2 linked regions of the Anaerobacillus alkaliphilus genome follow. Each later gene encodes a partner of the first gene's protein in a complex. Links are inferred from orthologs where the notes say so. Each region holds a gene or a part of one and is shown on either strand. Other genes may lie near its edges. The genes, in order: holA and holB.

What was found.
Region 2: holA (region 1) and holB share a complex: the UniProt entries of both Bacillus subtilis proteins name them as parts of the DNA clamp loading complex. The link is inferred for Anaerobacillus alkaliphilus from one-to-one orthologs.

The regions. Positions count from the first base shown.
Region 1 is NZ_QOUX01000045.1:124-11,352, forward strand. What follows is about bases 2,770-5,650. They hold holA (DNA polymerase III subunit delta), read left to right. Parts: upstream 2,770-3,648; coding sequence 3,649-4,653; downstream 4,654-5,650. Other genes in these bases: DS745_RS14115 (DNA internalization-related competence protein ComEC/Rec2), read left to right, coding at 2,770-3,052; DS745_RS14120 (YqzM family protein), read right to left, coding at 3,105-3,236; rpsT (30S ribosomal protein S20), read right to left, coding at 4,739-5,005; gpr (GPR endopeptidase), read left to right, coding at 5,173-5,650. In the rest of the region: DS745_RS14110 (ComE operon protein 2), read left to right, coding at 124-693; more of DS745_RS14115, read left to right, coding at 731-2,769; more of gpr, read left to right, coding at 5,651-6,291; spoIIP (stage II sporulation protein P), read left to right, coding at 6,454-7,626; DS745_RS14145 (DUF3679 domain-containing protein), read left to right, coding at 7,648-8,004; lepA (translation elongation factor 4), read left to right, coding at 8,178-10,004; radical SAM family heme chaperone HemW, read left to right, coding at 10,193-11,229. UniProt on the Bacillus subtilis protein: Part of the beta sliding clamp loading complex, which hydrolyzes ATP to load the beta clamp onto primed DNA to form the DNA replication pre-initiation complex.
Region 2 is NZ_QOUX01000036.1:2,364-7,612, forward strand. Bases 1-2,872 are described here. They hold holB (DNA polymerase III subunit delta'), read left to right. Parts: upstream 1-879; coding sequence 880-1,866; downstream 1,867-2,872. Other genes in these bases: tmk (dTMP kinase), read left to right, coding at 1-378; DS745_RS10755 (cyclic-di-AMP receptor), read left to right, coding at 538-867; DS745_RS10765 (PSP1 domain-containing protein), read left to right, coding at 1,873-2,706; yabA (DNA replication initiation control protein YabA), read left to right, coding at 2,714-2,872. Also shown: more of yabA, read left to right, coding at 2,873-3,064; DS745_RS10775 (tRNA1(Val) (adenine(37)-N6)-methyltransferase), read left to right, coding at 3,173-3,910; rsmI (16S rRNA (cytidine(1402)-2'-O)-methyltransferase), read left to right, coding at 3,935-4,807; DS745_RS10785 (AbrB/MazE/SpoVT family DNA-binding domain-containing protein), read right to left, coding at 4,843-5,130. UniProt on the Bacillus subtilis protein: DNA polymerase III is a complex, multichain enzyme responsible for most of the replicative synthesis in bacteria.

The sequences.
Region 1 (11,229 bases):
GAATACAACTTGTGATTTATTCACAAGTTGTATTCTATTTTCTTTTTCTGGTCATTGACGTGAGAGTCTTATTTTGTCTAAACTTAAAGGGACACAAACTTGAATTTTTGGGAGGAACATCAAATGGCACGCATTTCTTGGGATCAGTATTTTATGGCACAAAGTCATTTGTTAGCTTTAAGAAGTACATGCACGAGATTAATGGTAGGGGCAACGATTGTTAGAGATAAGCGGATTATTGCAGGGGGCTATAACGGCTCTATTTCAGGTGGAGAGCACTGTACTGATGATAACTGTTACGTTGAGAACAATCATTGTATTCGAACGATACACGCAGAAATTAATGCGTTATTACAATGTGCTAAATTTGGTGTGCCGACTGCTAATGCTGAAATTTACGTGACTCATTTTCCATGTTTAAATTGCACGAAAGCAATCATCCAGGCTGGGATTAAAACTGTTTATTATGCCAAAGATTATAAAAACCATCCTTATGCGGTTGAGTTATTTAAGAGTGCAGGAGTTCATGTTGAATACGTGGAATTAGAGGAGATGATCTTGGACACAAATTCTGCTGAAAAATTAGCATTCACTGCATCGTTACTAATGAAACTTGGACAAGCAGGTTATAGTGAAGAAGAATTACTGAAATTAAAGGAAGAAGCAAATACGCTTTTTACTTCACCAAAATAGTATCTCCAAATTAAATAGACATAGGAGGTCAATTGACTTGCATGGAACTATTCATATTTTGGTCGTAGCAGCGATATGTAGTATATTATTACGGATACAGGGCTTTCATAGCATCTCTATTTGCTTTTTGTTAGCCCTTCTATATCTTTTGTATCGCAACAAAGAAAACTACGTTCTCCTTGTATGTTCATCAATAACTTTAGTCGTATTTTATGCTAACCCCATCTACTTCGAAGATCCACCTTTACAACCATCTACTCAAATTCTTGATGGACAAATTACTTCTATTCCAAGGTATAATGGTAACAAAATTTCATTTGAGATCAAGACTCCAAGAAAGCAGACTTTCCAAGTGAATTATCATGCTAAAACTTCCGAAGAACTTGATGATTTAAAGACATTAAAAATCGGTACGTATTGTTCCCTAAATGGTATATATAAGGAACTTTCAATACCTAGAAACTTTTATAGTTTTGATTATAAAGAGCACCTAGCAACAAGAAATATCTTTTTTCAATTTACACCTACAAGTTTTGAAAAAACGAATTGTATGGAACTTAGTCAAAATCCGTTTCGTTTACTGCAGAGATATCGGCAAAAAGGAATACAATACATAAAAGACAATTTTCCTGAAGCTAGTCAAGGCATTATGATAGCATTACTCTTTGGTGATCGACATGAGATGAATGATCAGGTTTTACAGGCATACCAATCGTTAGGAATTGTCCATTTATTAGCAGTGTCAGGTCTTCATGTTGGCCTAGTTAGTGGAACAATTTACTTTTTATTACTTCGGATTGGTTTCACAAAAGAGAAGACAATCGAACTATTGCTTATCTTACTCCCTATCTATGCTATTTTGGCTGGAGGAGCCCCTTCTGTTGTAAGAGCATCAGCCATGTCAATGGTCGTGATTTTATGTATTAGAGCACGTATGAAGCTTAATCCTTTAGACGGTATCAGTTTTGTTTGTTTAATTCTACTCTTAATAAATCCTTCCTACTTACTTCATCTTGGCTTTCAGCTATCATTTTTAGTCTCTTATACTTTACTTGTATCCGCGACCACTATCTTGCAACGCTATACTAGTTGGATCTTACAATTATTAGCTGTAACAATACTAGCCCAAATAGTATCGTTTCCACTGATTATATACCACTTTTATGAAATCTCATTTTGGAGCATCCCACTAAACCTCATCTATATTCCTTTTGTAACCCTTTTTACGTTACCGTTTGCTTTTGTAACTTTTGTCTGCCACATACTGTTTCCTCAGCCCATAAGTGACATCATTCTTGTAATTTATGATTTTATTATTGCTACTGCCCATAATGGGTTAGAAAAGATTATGGCTTTACCTTATTCATCCTTTCTTTTTGGCCAACCTCCTCTTTATATAGTTGCCTTATATTATGTTGCAATTGGTGGGATATTTTATAGTTGGGAAAAATTTAATTCGACAACAAGCTTACTAAAGAGTAGCAGTTTGTTCATCATTGTTCTTTTACTTCATTGGCATCTACCGTATTTAACTTCGGAGGGGGAAGTAACTATGTTGGATGTTGGACAAGGGGAAAGTATCCTCATTGAACTCCCAAGAAGAAAGGCAGTTTATCTAATAGATACAGGTGGTATTGTTCAAACAGGTTTTAAACCAGAGTTTATGAAACGAGAACGTGAATTTGATGTGGGTAGAGATGTAGTAGTCCCCTATTTAAAGGCAAAGGGAGTAAGGAAAATAGATAAATTAATTTTAAGTCACGGCCATTATGATCATATTGGTGGAGCAGAAGCATTAATTGACGTTATTTCGGTTGAAACAATCCTTTATGGTATAGGTTCTGTTGAAGGAATTTATGAAAAACAACTGTTAGAGAAATTCCGTGAGATAGGCACCAAAATTATTTTTGTTAAACAAGGGGACTACTGGAGAACAGGAAATAGTGAGTTTTTTATTCTTTCGCCATTTGGAAAAGAGCAAAGTTTAAATAACCGTTCAATTGTGTTGTATACCGAATTTGGTGGACTGAAATGGTTGTTTCCAGGGGATTTGGAAGTTGAGGGTGAGAGAAGGTTATTGGAAAATTACCCACAGCTTGATGTAGATGTATTAAAAGTAGGGCATCATGGAAGTTTCACGTCAACTACGGAAGATTTATTAGAGCAAGTCAATCCAAAGATTGCTCTCATCTCACTAGGGAAAAATAATCTTTATGGCCATCCTCATAAAGATGTGATCGAACGATTAAATGAACGAAATATCAAGGTTTTTCGAACGGATCAAAATGGTGCAATCCGGTATAAGTTTAAACAAGGAACGGGGTATTTTGAAACGATGATCAAGGAAAAAGTTCGCTAAAGGAAGAAGCCCTTAAAGATAAGACTTTAAGGGCTTCTTCCGCTAAGTAAAATTAAACAAATAAATCAATAAGTACTGCAATAGCAAATACTGTTGTGAAAAATCCGAATGATACAACGAAACCAACTGCAGAATCTACTGCATCATTACGGTTGCTTTGGACTTCCTTTTCAAATTGATTCACTGGACATCCCTCCTAATACAACTTTTAGTATAAGCGATAAATGATAAAAAATCTACATTTGAAACATTTTCTACATGTTTACATAAGAAACTTTGTTTGTAGAATAGGATGCAGAAAAAAAGGCCCTAATTATACATGGTCATATCACTTTAAATTGTTTACAACGCTGTGAAATGTTGTCACCTATAGATTGAATTTGCATAGGATATGATAACTAATACAAGAGAAAAAAGCACGTGATTATCGTCCTCAAGGGGTATCCTAGGTCCTACTTGATGATGTTTATCATAAATGGGGGGATTAACTTTTCGGTTAATTCCTCTTTTTCACTTGTACTAGCCGTGTTTGTATGTATAAAATTATTGGTAGATCGTTTAAAGAAAGGGTACCAAAAACAATGAGCTTTTTACAAGTGCAAAAAAACATAAAAAAAGGAATTTTATCGCCACTTTATTTATTCTATGGTACAGAAACGTTTTTAATTGAAGAGACAATACATAAATTAATTAATAAAGTTTTGACTGAAGACCAATACGATTTTAATTTATCTACTTACGAAGCAAAGGAAACACCTATTTCAGTTGCGATTGAAGAAGCGCAAACGATTCCTTTTATGGGCAGCCATCGGGTTGTTATTGTAAAGGAGGCTCAGTTTCTTACAGGAAAAGATCAGTCAAAAGTTGAACATGATTTAAAAGAGCTAGAAGCTTATGTTTTAAATCCGATTTCTGAAACTGTCTTTGTCATTGTTGCCCCATATGAAAAATTAGATGAACGAAAAAAAATTGTGAAATTACTGAAATCTCATTCAGAAGTACTTGATGCAGCCCCTTTTTCTGATCATGAAATGGAGAAATGGCTGGATGAAAGAGTAAAAAAATATGGAGTGCAAATAACTAAAGACGGCCGTGAGCAATTGGTTCAACTGCTTGGCAATAACCTTGTGATGATTGCTGGCGAAATTGAAAAACTGGCTCTGTATGTAGGCGATGGTGGGGTAATAGATGATGTAATTGTTGAGAAGCTTGTTTCTAAAACAATGGAACAAGATGTCTTTTCTTTAGTTGATCATGTTATTCATCGTAGAAAACAACAGGCGCTGCAAGTCTTTTATGATTTGATTAAACAAAAAGAGGAACCAATAAAACTATTAGCCTTACTAGCAAGGCAGTTCCGTATTTTATATCAAGTAAAAGAACTCACAAACCGGGGCTATTCTCAACAAAATATTGCAGGTGCACTTAAACTCCATCCATACGTGGTAAAATTGGCTACCCAACAAGCAAAACAATTTGATGAGAAAAAATTATTATCTTTTTTAGATGAAATTGCCGAAACTGATTATAAAATAAAAACTGGGAAAATTGATAAACAACTTGGATTAGAATTATTTATTATTAGAGTCTTAGGAGTTTAGAGAAACTAAAAAAGGGCTGACTGTTGTCAGGCACCTCAATAGAGGAGCTTGACAACAGTAGCCCTTTTTCCCATTTTCATATAGATTATGCAGAAAGCTCGTTTAATTTCTTCGCTAGGCGAGATTTTTGACGAGATGCCGCATTTTTATGAATTAAGCCTTTTGTTGCAGCTTTATCAAGCTTTTTGGTTGCAACCAAGAACGCTTCTTTAGCTCCTTCAACTTCGTTGCTAGCAACTTTAGCTTCGAAAGTTTTGATAGCTGTACGAAGTGCAGATTTAGCAGAAGCATTTTGTGCACGACGCTTTTCACTTGTTTTTACGCGTTTGATAGCTGATTTAATATTTGGCATTCCTTTCACCTCCTTGATGCAACCGGGTAATTGCGAATATATAAGTACAACACATTGCATTGTAACAAAACTCTAGGCTAATTGCAATAGGGGAATGTAATAGAGAATAGCTGGAAACGAACCGGGGAACAATGAAAGGTAGAATATAGTTAAAGAAGGTGGATTTTATGACAAAAGAAATTAATCTTGAACAATATAATGTCCGTACAGATTTAGCACTAGAAGCACATGAATTAGTTAGAGAAAGAGAAGATCAAAAGCCAGAGGATCAAAAGCAACCGATCAGTGGTGTAATTGTTAAGGAGAGAGATGAAGAAGGCATACATATCTCTACAGTTGAAATCACTGAAGAAGGTGCTAAAAGACTAGGTAAGAAACAAGGTAGATACCTTACCTTAGAAGTTCAAGGAATTAGAAATAAAGATACAGAATTACAAGAAAAAGTGGAAAGAGTTTTTGCGAAAGAATTTAACCACTTTTTAATTGAGTTAGGAATAAAAAAAGATGCCAGTTGTTTAGTGGTAGGTTTAGGTAACTGGAATGTTACTCCGGATGCCTTAGGACCAATTGCCATTGAAAACTTATTGATAACGAAACACATCTTTGAGCTACAGCCTGAACAGGTTTCTGATGGATTTCGTTCAGTTAGTGCGATTACACCAGGGGTAATGGGCATAACAGGTATTGAGACTAGTGATATTATCCATGGGGTAATTGAAAAAACAAAACCTGACTTCGTCATTGCGATAGATGCTCTTGCAGCTCGTAATATTGAGAGGGTAAATACAACCATTCAGGTTTCTGATTCAGGAATCCATCCAGGTTCTGGAGTTGGAAATAAGCGAAAAGAATTAAGCAAAGAAACTCTTGGCATTCCAGTTATTGCGGTAGGTATCCCAACTGTTGTTGACGCAGTTTCAATTACAAGTGATACGATCGACTATGTGTTAAAGCATTTTGGACGAGAGATGCGTGAGGGAAATAAGCCTTCTAGATTACTTACACCAGCGGGAATGACATTTGGTGAAAAAAGAGTACTTACCGATGATGATTTACCTGGGGTAGAAACCCGAAAGAATATTATGGGAATGATTGGTGGATTGGAAGAAGATGAAAAACGCCAATTAATTCGAGAGGTGCTTGCCCCATTAGGCCATAATTTAATGGTTACACCGAAGGAAGTTGATGTGTTCATTGAAGACATGGCGAACGTAATTGCCGCAGGATTAAACGCTGCCCTCCACGGAGACGTAGATCAAGATAATGTCGGGATGTACACTCACTAAGACCAATTGTCAATTAGGAATTATGAATTAGCTGTTGGTTTAGCTCCGAAGCTTATCAAAACAATTCAAATTGACAATTCACAATTAATAATTTTAAAAAAGGTTCTACCCCTCTAAGTTTTGTCATATACATGATGTAGACAGGCTTGAGGGGGGAATAGAATGTCGTCTAGAAAGTTTCGAGGTTTTACAGTTTCGTTAAATAGGACAAGTTTTAAGCGGATCGCAATCCTTGTCATTGTCGGAATTATGGCTTTGTTTATTATTACAGGAATGCTGACAGCATTTGAACCTGGTTATGGAATATCATCAACAACCGTTCATGCGTGGAGTTCTTATGTATCAAGTGATGCATTAATGTATATGATGGGTACTGAAAACCCTTATTTTACACAGGTCTTACCAGAAGGTAGTGAACCACCAAAAGTGTCGTCACTTGCTTTCGAATTAGCCACTAGCTTAAACCCTGATGACCCCAGGAGTTTGTTGGGAAGAGAGTTACCTGGGTTTGCTTTATTCGATGGAAAAATTATTGTAGCTGGTGAAGGAACCGATTTTACGAATATGCCAATCGAGTCCGCACCACCAATGGAAGTAATGATGGCTGAGCGGGAAGCTTCTCAAGAAAGCCTAGAAAAGCTGGACAAGCTGAACGAAGAGTTTCCAGCACCTGAGGTTTCGACAGACGGAAGGAAAGTTGTTCATATTATTCATTCCCATAGTCGCGAATCATTTTTACCGGAGTTGAAAGATGCAAAAGTTCCTAATCAAGCGTTCCATTCTGAGGTTAATATTACCCTAGTAGGAGAACGATTAGGTCGTGAACTTGAAAAGCGTGGCATTGGTGTCGATGTAGATACGAGCGACATTGGTACACTGCTAAGTGAACGTAATTGGGTTTATGGTCAATCCTATGATGCTTCAAGGGAAATTGTAAAAGAGGCAATGAGTAGAAATGATGATTTAGAATTTTTCTTTGATCTTCACCGTGATGGTGTTGGGAGAGATGCAACAACAGTAGTTATTAATGGTGTGGAATATGCGAGGACATTTTTCATCATAGGAGAGAACCATAAAAATTTCCAGAAAAATATACAACTTGCAACTGAACTTCATGAGATGTTAGACAAGAAGTATCCTGGGTTAAGTCGTGGGGTAATCTCAAAAGGTGGCGTCGGTTCTAACGGCCGATACAATCAGGACCTATCACCAAACTCAATCTTAGTGGAATTTGGTGGAGTTGAAAATACGTTAGAGGAAACATTTAGGTCTGCAGAAGCCTTTGCAGAAATCTTTAGTGAATTTTATTGGAATGCTCAAAAGGTAAACAATTAAGATAAGTTGGAGGTGGAAACGGTGACGAAGTTTTTGTTAAAATGCTTTTTTACAACGACAGTGTTATTTCTAGGAGTTTTAATCGGAATTCAAGTTGCTAGTAATAGTATGGTAAACATGACTGGTGATCAACATTACTCAACGAAAAATGTTGTGACCACTGAAAGAAGTATTCAAGCTCAAACCGTTTCCTTCGAGACAGAAAGCAACAACCAACTTACAAGTCATGATTTAGAAGGTAAACAAGCAAAATTAGAAAAAATAGAAACTTTTAATCTTTTTTCACAGGTGGGGGCAAAACTTTCGGATGGACTTAATATTGTCTTTTCAAAATTACTATCAAAAATTACTGTAACGATTGGCGATATCCTGACGTAAAAGAGTTGAAAAAGACTGCATTTGCAGTCTTTTTCGATTTCAAGACTATCGTTATTGTGATCTGTTATTACAGCTGTCCTCCGTTCAATACTGAAAAAGATTGAAACAACCTCCTGCTATTGTTATAATTTAACCTAGTGTATTGACGATTGATAAAAGAGAGTGATGAAATCATGAATAGAGAAGAACGATTAAAACGAAGAGATAAAATCCGTAATTTTTCAATTATTGCTCATATAGACCATGGGAAATCAACGTTGGCAGACCGCATTTTAGAAAAGACAAGTGCTTTGACCCAACGTGAGATGAAAGACCAGATGCTAGATGCAATGGACCTTGAAAGAGAACGTGGTATTACAATCAAACTAAATGCTGTTCAATTGACGTACAAAGCAAAAGATGGGGAAGAGTATACGTTTCACTTAATTGACACCCCAGGACACGTTGACTTTACGTATGAAGTTTCGAGAAGTTTAGCAGCTTGTGAAGGTGCGCTTTTAATTGTAGACGCTGCACAAGGAATTGAAGCTCAGACGTTAGCTAACGTTTACTTAGCACTTGATAATGATTTAGAGATTTTACCTGTAATTAATAAGATTGACTTACCGAGTGCTGAGCCTGAACGAGTAAAACAAGAAGTAGAGGATATCATTGGATTAGACACGTCTGATGCTGTTTTAGCTTCTGCCAAGAACGGAATTGGAATTGAAGAAATTCTTGAACAAGTCGTTCATAAAGTACCTGCACCAAGTGGGGATCCAGATGCTCCTTTACAAGCGCTAATCTTTGACTCTTTATATGATCCTTACCGCGGTGTAGTCGTTTATATCCGTATTGTTGAAGGAACAGTAAAACCAGGTCAAAAAATTCGCATGATGGCAACAGGTGCTGAATTTGAAGTAATCGAAGTAGGAGTATATACTCCAAAACCTGTAAAACGCAATGAGCTTACAGTTGGAGATGTAGGATTTTTAACGGCATCTATTAAAAATGTCGGTGATACACGAGTCGGGGATACCGTAACAAGTGTTCAAAATCCTGCAAAAGAACAATTAGCTGGATATCGCAAAATGAACCCAATGGTATTTTGTGGACTTTATCCATTAGATACGAATGATTATAACGACCTAAGAGATGCGCTTGAAAAATTAGAATTAAACGATGCTTCGCTACAATACGAACCGGAAACTTCACAAGCATTAGGGTTTGGCTTCCGTTGTGGTTTCTTAGGACTCCTTCATATGGAAATCATTCAGGAACGTATTGAAAGAGAATTTAATATTGATATCATCACAACAGCACCAAGTGTTATTTACAGAGTAACGTTGACTGATGGTGAAGAAATTCGAATTGACAATCCTTCAAAAATGCCCGATCCTCAAATCATTGAATTTGTAGAAGAGCCATATGTAAAGGCATCTATCATGGTTCCGAATGATTACGTTGGTGCAGTTATGGAAATTTGTCAAAGAAAGCGTGGCAATTATCTTGATATGCAATATCTAGATGCAAACCGTGTTACCCTTTCGTACGATATACCATTATCAGAAATTGTCTACGATTTCTTCGACCAGTTAAAATCAAGTACAAAAGGCTATGCTTCATTCGATTATGAATTAATTGGATATAAGCAATCTAAATTGGTTAAAATGGATATCCTTTTAAATGCAGAAAAAGTCGATGCTTTGTCAGTTATCGTTCACCGCGATGCTGCATACGAACGTGGGAAGGTTATTGTTGAAAAACTCAAAGAACTAATTCCGCGTCAACAGTTTGAAGTACCAGTTCAAGCGAGTATCGGTCAAAAAATTATTGCTAGATCGACGATTAAAGCAATTCGTAAAAATGTACTAGCGAAATGTTATGGTGGAGATATTTCTCGTAAGCGTAAACTTCTTGATAAGCAAAAAGAAGGTAAAAAACGTATGAAGAGTGTCGGAAGTGTTGAGGTTCCACAAGAAGCATTTATGGCAGTTCTTAAAATGGATGAAAGTAAATAATTCAATTTTAATGAAAAACCGTAGAGTGATTTCTACGGTTTTTCTACGCAAACTAAATTACAATTGTGAATTATGAATTAAGAATTAAGAATGTTTAGTCAATGCTTCGAAGCTAACCCGAAGAATTTTACATTCTACATTCTAAATTCTAAATTCTACATTCTACATTTAGAGAAAGGGTGATCCTAGTGCCGAAAGCAGTATATGTCCATATCCCTTTTTGTGAACAAATTTGCCATTACTGTGATTTCAATAAAGTGTTTTTAAAAGGTCAACCAGTCGACGAATATTTAGAAGCTTGTGAAAGGGAAATGAACGAACTAGTACGTCGTTTTCCTACTAAACAAATTGACACAATTTATATTGGTGGTGGAACACCTTCTGCTTTGTCAGCACTTCAACTTGAGAAATTATTAGGTGACCTAGTTGATGTTTTCCAACCTAAAGGTGAATTTACGATTGAATTAAATCCAGGAAATGCAGATGAAGAGAAACTATCGGTAATAAAAGATGCAGGTGTCAACCGCCTTAGTATTGGTGTACAAGCTTTTCAAAAGGACTTACTCGAGAAGATCGGAAGAACACATGAAGAGAAAGACATTTATGAGACAATTAATAATGCTAGAAAATATGGATTGGACAATATATCAATAGACCTAATGTTTGGTTTGCCACATCAGACACTTGAAATGTTTGCTGAAACATTAAGAAAAGCGCTAGAACTAGAGGTACCTCACTTTTCAGCTTATTCCCTAAAAATAGAAGAAAAGACTGTATTCCATCAATTATTTCGAAAAGGGAAGCTACAGCTCCCAAGGGAAGATGAGGAAGTAGCAATGTATGATCTTCTAATAGATACACTTACGAGTAATGGTTTTCACCAATATGAAATTAGTAACTTTGGAAAAGTAGGTTTTGAAAGTAAACATAATTTAACCTATTGGAACAACGATGAATATTATGGAATTGGTGCAGGGGCCCATGGTTATGTTTACGGCCAGCGGTATGCAAATGCTGGTCCTATTAAGAAATACATTACCTCAGTTACAGAAACAGGCTTAGGTATGTTTGATCAACATCAAGTTACTGAACAAGAAAAGATTGAAGAAGAAATGTTTTTAGGATTGAGAAAACTTGAAGGAGTTTCTATTTCTAGATTTGAAGAGCGCTTCGGAAAGTCTCCAATGGACATATTTGCTAAGGAGATTGAACACTTAAGACTCCA
Region 2 (5,249 bases), on another replicon or contig:
TTAGAGCTAGGAAAGATCGTGTTATGTGATCGTTTTCTAGATAGTAGTTTAGTCTACCAGGGAATTGCTAGAAGACTTGGGTTAGAAGAGGTCTATGCCATTAATTCGTTTGCCATCGAAAATAGTTTACCAAAGCTTACTTTTTATTTTGATATAGAGCCAGAAAAGGGCCTTGCCAGGATTGCTCAAAATAAAGAACGAGAAATTAATCGCTTAGACCAGGAGAATCTGGAGTTTCACTATAAAGTTCGAGAAGGTTATCTGAAATTACTAGAAATGTTTCCAGAACGTATAATTAAGATTAATGCAGATCGACCGCTAGAGGAAGTTGTAGATGAAACGAAAGAAAAGCTATTCTCCTATTTAAACATCAAATAAATTCTAGGTAGCCTTTTTGGAAGGTTACCTTTTAAAATTTAAATAATACTTTAAACGTAAACCATTACTTAGGTTCTTCAATGGACATCTGTTATAATAGGATAAATAAAGGCTTTATTAATAAAGGTAGCGTAACTATATTCCTAAGGAGGTTAAAGGATGAAACTTGTTGTCGCAATTGTCCAAGATAAAGATAGTAACAACCTTGCTAATGCTCTTGTGAAAGGAAATTTCAAAGCCACAAAACTAGCTAGTACAGGTGGATTTTTAAAAGCTGGTAACACGACGTTTTTTATAGGTACTGAAGATCATAAAGTCGATGATGTATTAACTATTATTAGAGATAATTGTAAGAATAGAGATCAATTAGTAGCGCCAATATCTCCAATGGGAGGAAATGCTGATTCGTATATACCATATCCTGTGAACGTTAAAGTTGGTGGTGCAACTGTGTTTGTATTACCTGTAGATCAGTTTGAGAGATTTTAAGGTGGTAGAAGTATGACATGGAACGAAATCTCTGAAACTCAAGAAAAAGTAGTGAAGATTATTAAGAACAGTATCAACAAGCAGCGACTTTCACATGCTTATTTATTCGATGGATCAAAGGGAACGGGGAAGAGAAGAGTCGCTTTACAACTTGCGAAAACATTTTTCTGTCAAAATGTTCAAGGATCTAATGCGTGTGAAAAATGTGCAGACTGTAAAAGAATACAATCAGGCAACCATCCAGATGTCCACATAATTCAACCTGAAGGCCAAACAATTAAAATAGAACAAATCCGCGACCTTAAAAAGGAATTTTCCTTTCGTGGTGTAGAATCAGTCAAGAAGTTCTATATCATAGAAGATGCCGAAAAAATGACAGTTAGTGCAGCTAATGGACTGTTGAAATTCTTAGAAGAACCTGATGGACAATCAATAGCAATCTTAACAACGACAGAGGTGCACCGAATTCTAAATACGATTCTTTCTAGAGTCCAAATTCTCTCTTTTGTTCCATTAACGCCAGAAAAACTAATTGAAAACCTCGAAAATAGTGGCATTGCTAAACCGCTTGCTAAGTTATTAGGGCAATTAACGAATGATCTGGAGGAAGCTTACCAGCTTTACCATGAGGATTGGATTGCACAAGCCCGTAACATAGTGATACAATTAGGTGAGGAAGTGTGTACAAGACCACATCAGGTTTTGCTCACTCTTCAAGAAACTTGGTTACCTCATTTTAAGGAGAGAGCCCAGTTGAATTTAGGTTTAGACATCTTGTTACTTTGGTATCGCGATGTTCTTCGTACCTTGATAGCAACAGATGACCAACTTATTTTTGTTGATCAGATCGATAAATTAGAAAAACATGCATTAAAGAGCTCACAGCAGAAGGTTAGCCAACATATGGCTAATATTCTAGAAGCAAAGAGACGATTAAGTGCAAATGTAAATCCTCAATTGTTGATGGAACAATTAATGCTGAGGTTACAGGAGGGATAATGTATAGTGCATCAGGTAGTCGGTGTAAGGTTTAAAAAAGCGGGAAAAATATATTATTTCTCCCCTGAAGATATAGAGGTACAAAAAGGTGAGCTAGTCATCGTTGAGACAGCTAGAGGGATTGAGTATGGCAAGGTTGTCATTGGTAGAAAAGTTGTCGGAGATCAGGATGTTGTTTTTCCTCTTAAAAAAGTTGTTCGAATTGCCAATGAAAAAGATCGTACAACAGTAGAAGAGAATAAAGCAGCGGCAAAAGAGGCTTTTGAAGTTTGCTTAGACAAAATCCAAGAACATAACTTAGATATGAAACTTGTAGACGTAGAGTACACGTTTGATCGAAACAAAGTTTTATTCTACTTTACAGCCGATGGACGAATTGATTTTAGAGAACTAGTAAAAGATTTAGCAGCAATTTTTAGGACAAGGATTGAACTAAGACAAATAGGGGTTCGCGATGAAGCGAAAATGTTAGGTGGAATAGGTCCTTGTGGTAGAATCTTGTGCTGTTCTTCATTCCTAGGAGACTTTGAACCGGTTTCTATTAAAATGGCTAAAGACCAGAGTTTATCTCTTAATCCAACGAAGATTTCTGGGTTATGTGGACGATTAATGTGTTGTTTGAAATATGAGAACGACAATTATGAAACTGCAAAACAAGAACTTCCTGATATCGGGAAGCCAATCGTTACCACTCACGGTAAGGGTCGTGTGATTGGTTTAAATATTCTAGAGCAACTTATACAAGTTGAACTAAACGATCAGCGAATTATGGAATTTACACTTGATGAGCTAATCAGTGAAGGAGCATTACCTACTCAAACCACAAATATTGAGGTGTAAAGTAAACGTGGATAAAAAAGGGGTCTTTTCACGAGTAAGTCTTATGGAAGAAAAGATAGGTGGCCTTTATCGTGAATTAGGGGAGTTAAAGGAACATTTAGCCCTCCTCTTAGAAGAGAATCAACATCTTAAGATTGAAAACGACCATCTACGTTCTCGGATCGAAAAAGCATCTGATCAGAAGCAAGAAGAAGTAAAAGAAAAAAAGGTAGACAATGAAAAAGTTGATATTGGGGAAGGTTATGATAACTTAGCCAGACTATATCAAGAAGGGTTTCACATTTGTAACCTTCATTATGGGAGTATTCGTAAAGAGGGAGACTGTCTTTTTTGCTTGTCGTTCTTAAATAAAAAGTAATGATTAGGAGGTGGATATATCCCACCTCTTTTTTTGTGCTTAATGGAAACTACTACCCGTGATTTGATATAATCAAGTTTATTAATGATACGAGGAGATTAGCAAACAATGGTTAAAATCGAGCAAGATGAACGGATAGATCATTTACCTAATGAAAAATTGAAAATTATTCAAAGCCCAGATGTTTTTTCTTTCTCAATGGATGCAGTTTTTCTAGCCAAGTTCTGTTATGTACCAATTCAAAAAGGTGATATTGTTGATCTGTGTACGGGAAATGGTGTTATACCATTACTACTCAGCGAACGAAGCAAAGCAAAGATCACTGGAGTCGAAATACAAGAACGCTTATTTCATATGGCAGTGAGAAGTACAGAGATGAATGAGCTGAGTGAACAAATTACGTTCCTTCATGGCGATATTAAGAATGCTCCTACGAGCCTGGGTAAAGGTAAATTTGATCTAGTAACTTGTAATCCGCCGTATTTTAAAACGGTAACAGAGAAAGAATGGAATGAGAATAAACATTTTGCGATCGCTAGACATGAAATCTACTGTGACTTGGATGATGTTCTTCGTGTTAGTGGTGATCTTGTTAAAGAAAGAGGAAAGGTCGCCATTGTTCATCGTCCTGACCGTTTAATTGATATCATTACTTCTATGAAAAAATATCAAATCGAGCCAAAACGAATTCAATTTGTTCACCCTAAGAAAGAACGTGAAGCGAATATATTATTAGTAGAAGGTATAAAAAACGGTAAGTCAGGGATAAAAATTTTACAACCACTATTCGTATATCATGATGATAATACATACACCGAAGAGTTTAAAAACATTTATTTTTCATAGTCTTGAAGGAGGTTATATACACTGATGTGGATTCAAAAAAGTTTTCACAATGAAGAAGCAGGGGCATTATATTTAGTGCCAACACCAATAGGAAATTTAGAGGATATTACATACCGAGCGTTACAGGTTTTAAAAACAGTAGACATAATTGCAGCCGAAGATACAAGACAAACGAAGAAGCTTTGTAACCATTTTGAGATAACCACCAAACTTGTTAGCTATCATGATCATAATAAGCAATCTAGCGGCTCAAGACTAGTAGAAGAGATACAGACTGGTAAAAAGGTGGCTTTAGTAAGCGATGCTGGAATGCCAGCTATCTCTGATCCTGGGTATGAGCTGGTTGTTAGTTGTATTCAAGAAAATATACCAGTGATCCCATTACCAGGTGCAAATGCAGCTTTACCTGCCCTGGTTGCTTCTGGATTCCCAACAGAAAATTTTTATTTTTACGGGTTCTTAAATAGGCAAAAAAAAGATAAGAAAAAGCAATTAGACACATTGAAAAATATCCAATGCCCAATTATTTTTTATGAATCACCACATCGTTTAAAAGAAACGTTACAGACGATCCTTGAGCAATTAGGAGATCGAAAAATTTCAGTCTGCCGTGAACTTACGAAGAAATTTGAAGAATTTATTAGAGGACACGTCAGTGAAGTAATTGACCACTATACGAAGGAAGACCCAAGAGGTGAATACTGTCTTATCTTAGAAGGGGCAGCTGATGAGGCGATTGTAAATGATGATATTTGGTGGACGGATCTTACGATAGAGCAACATATTGAACATTACATTGCAATCCAACTTTCGTCAAAGGAAGCGATAAAACAGGTGGCAAAAGACAGAAACCTACAGAAGCGAGAAGTATATCAAGTGTATCATAACGAAAAATAAGGCTGACATATAATGTCAGCCTGTTTTTTATAATATTATTTTACTGTTTTTTCAACGAAGTTTTGAAGTTCAGCAATAATTTCTTTAGCACCGCTTGGACTTAAGATGATTTTACCGCCAGCTAATGATAAGTTATCGTCATTTACTTCGCCAGTTACTTGGCAAGTCATGTTTGGCTTATATTTTTTTAAGATGATGCGATCGCTATCAACGTAAATTTCTAAAGCATCCTTTTCTGCAATATCAAGTGTACGGCGAAGCTCGATTGGAATAACCACGCGTCCTAACTCATCAACTTTACGAACAATTCCTGTAGATTTCATTTATTTTCTCCTCCTGAGTGATTGTTTTTTATCTATCGTCAATTCTTCATTTTTCGACATTTTTCTCTGTAAATTAAGAATACCAGCGTTTCCAAAAGAAGTCAATTAGTATTCTTCAA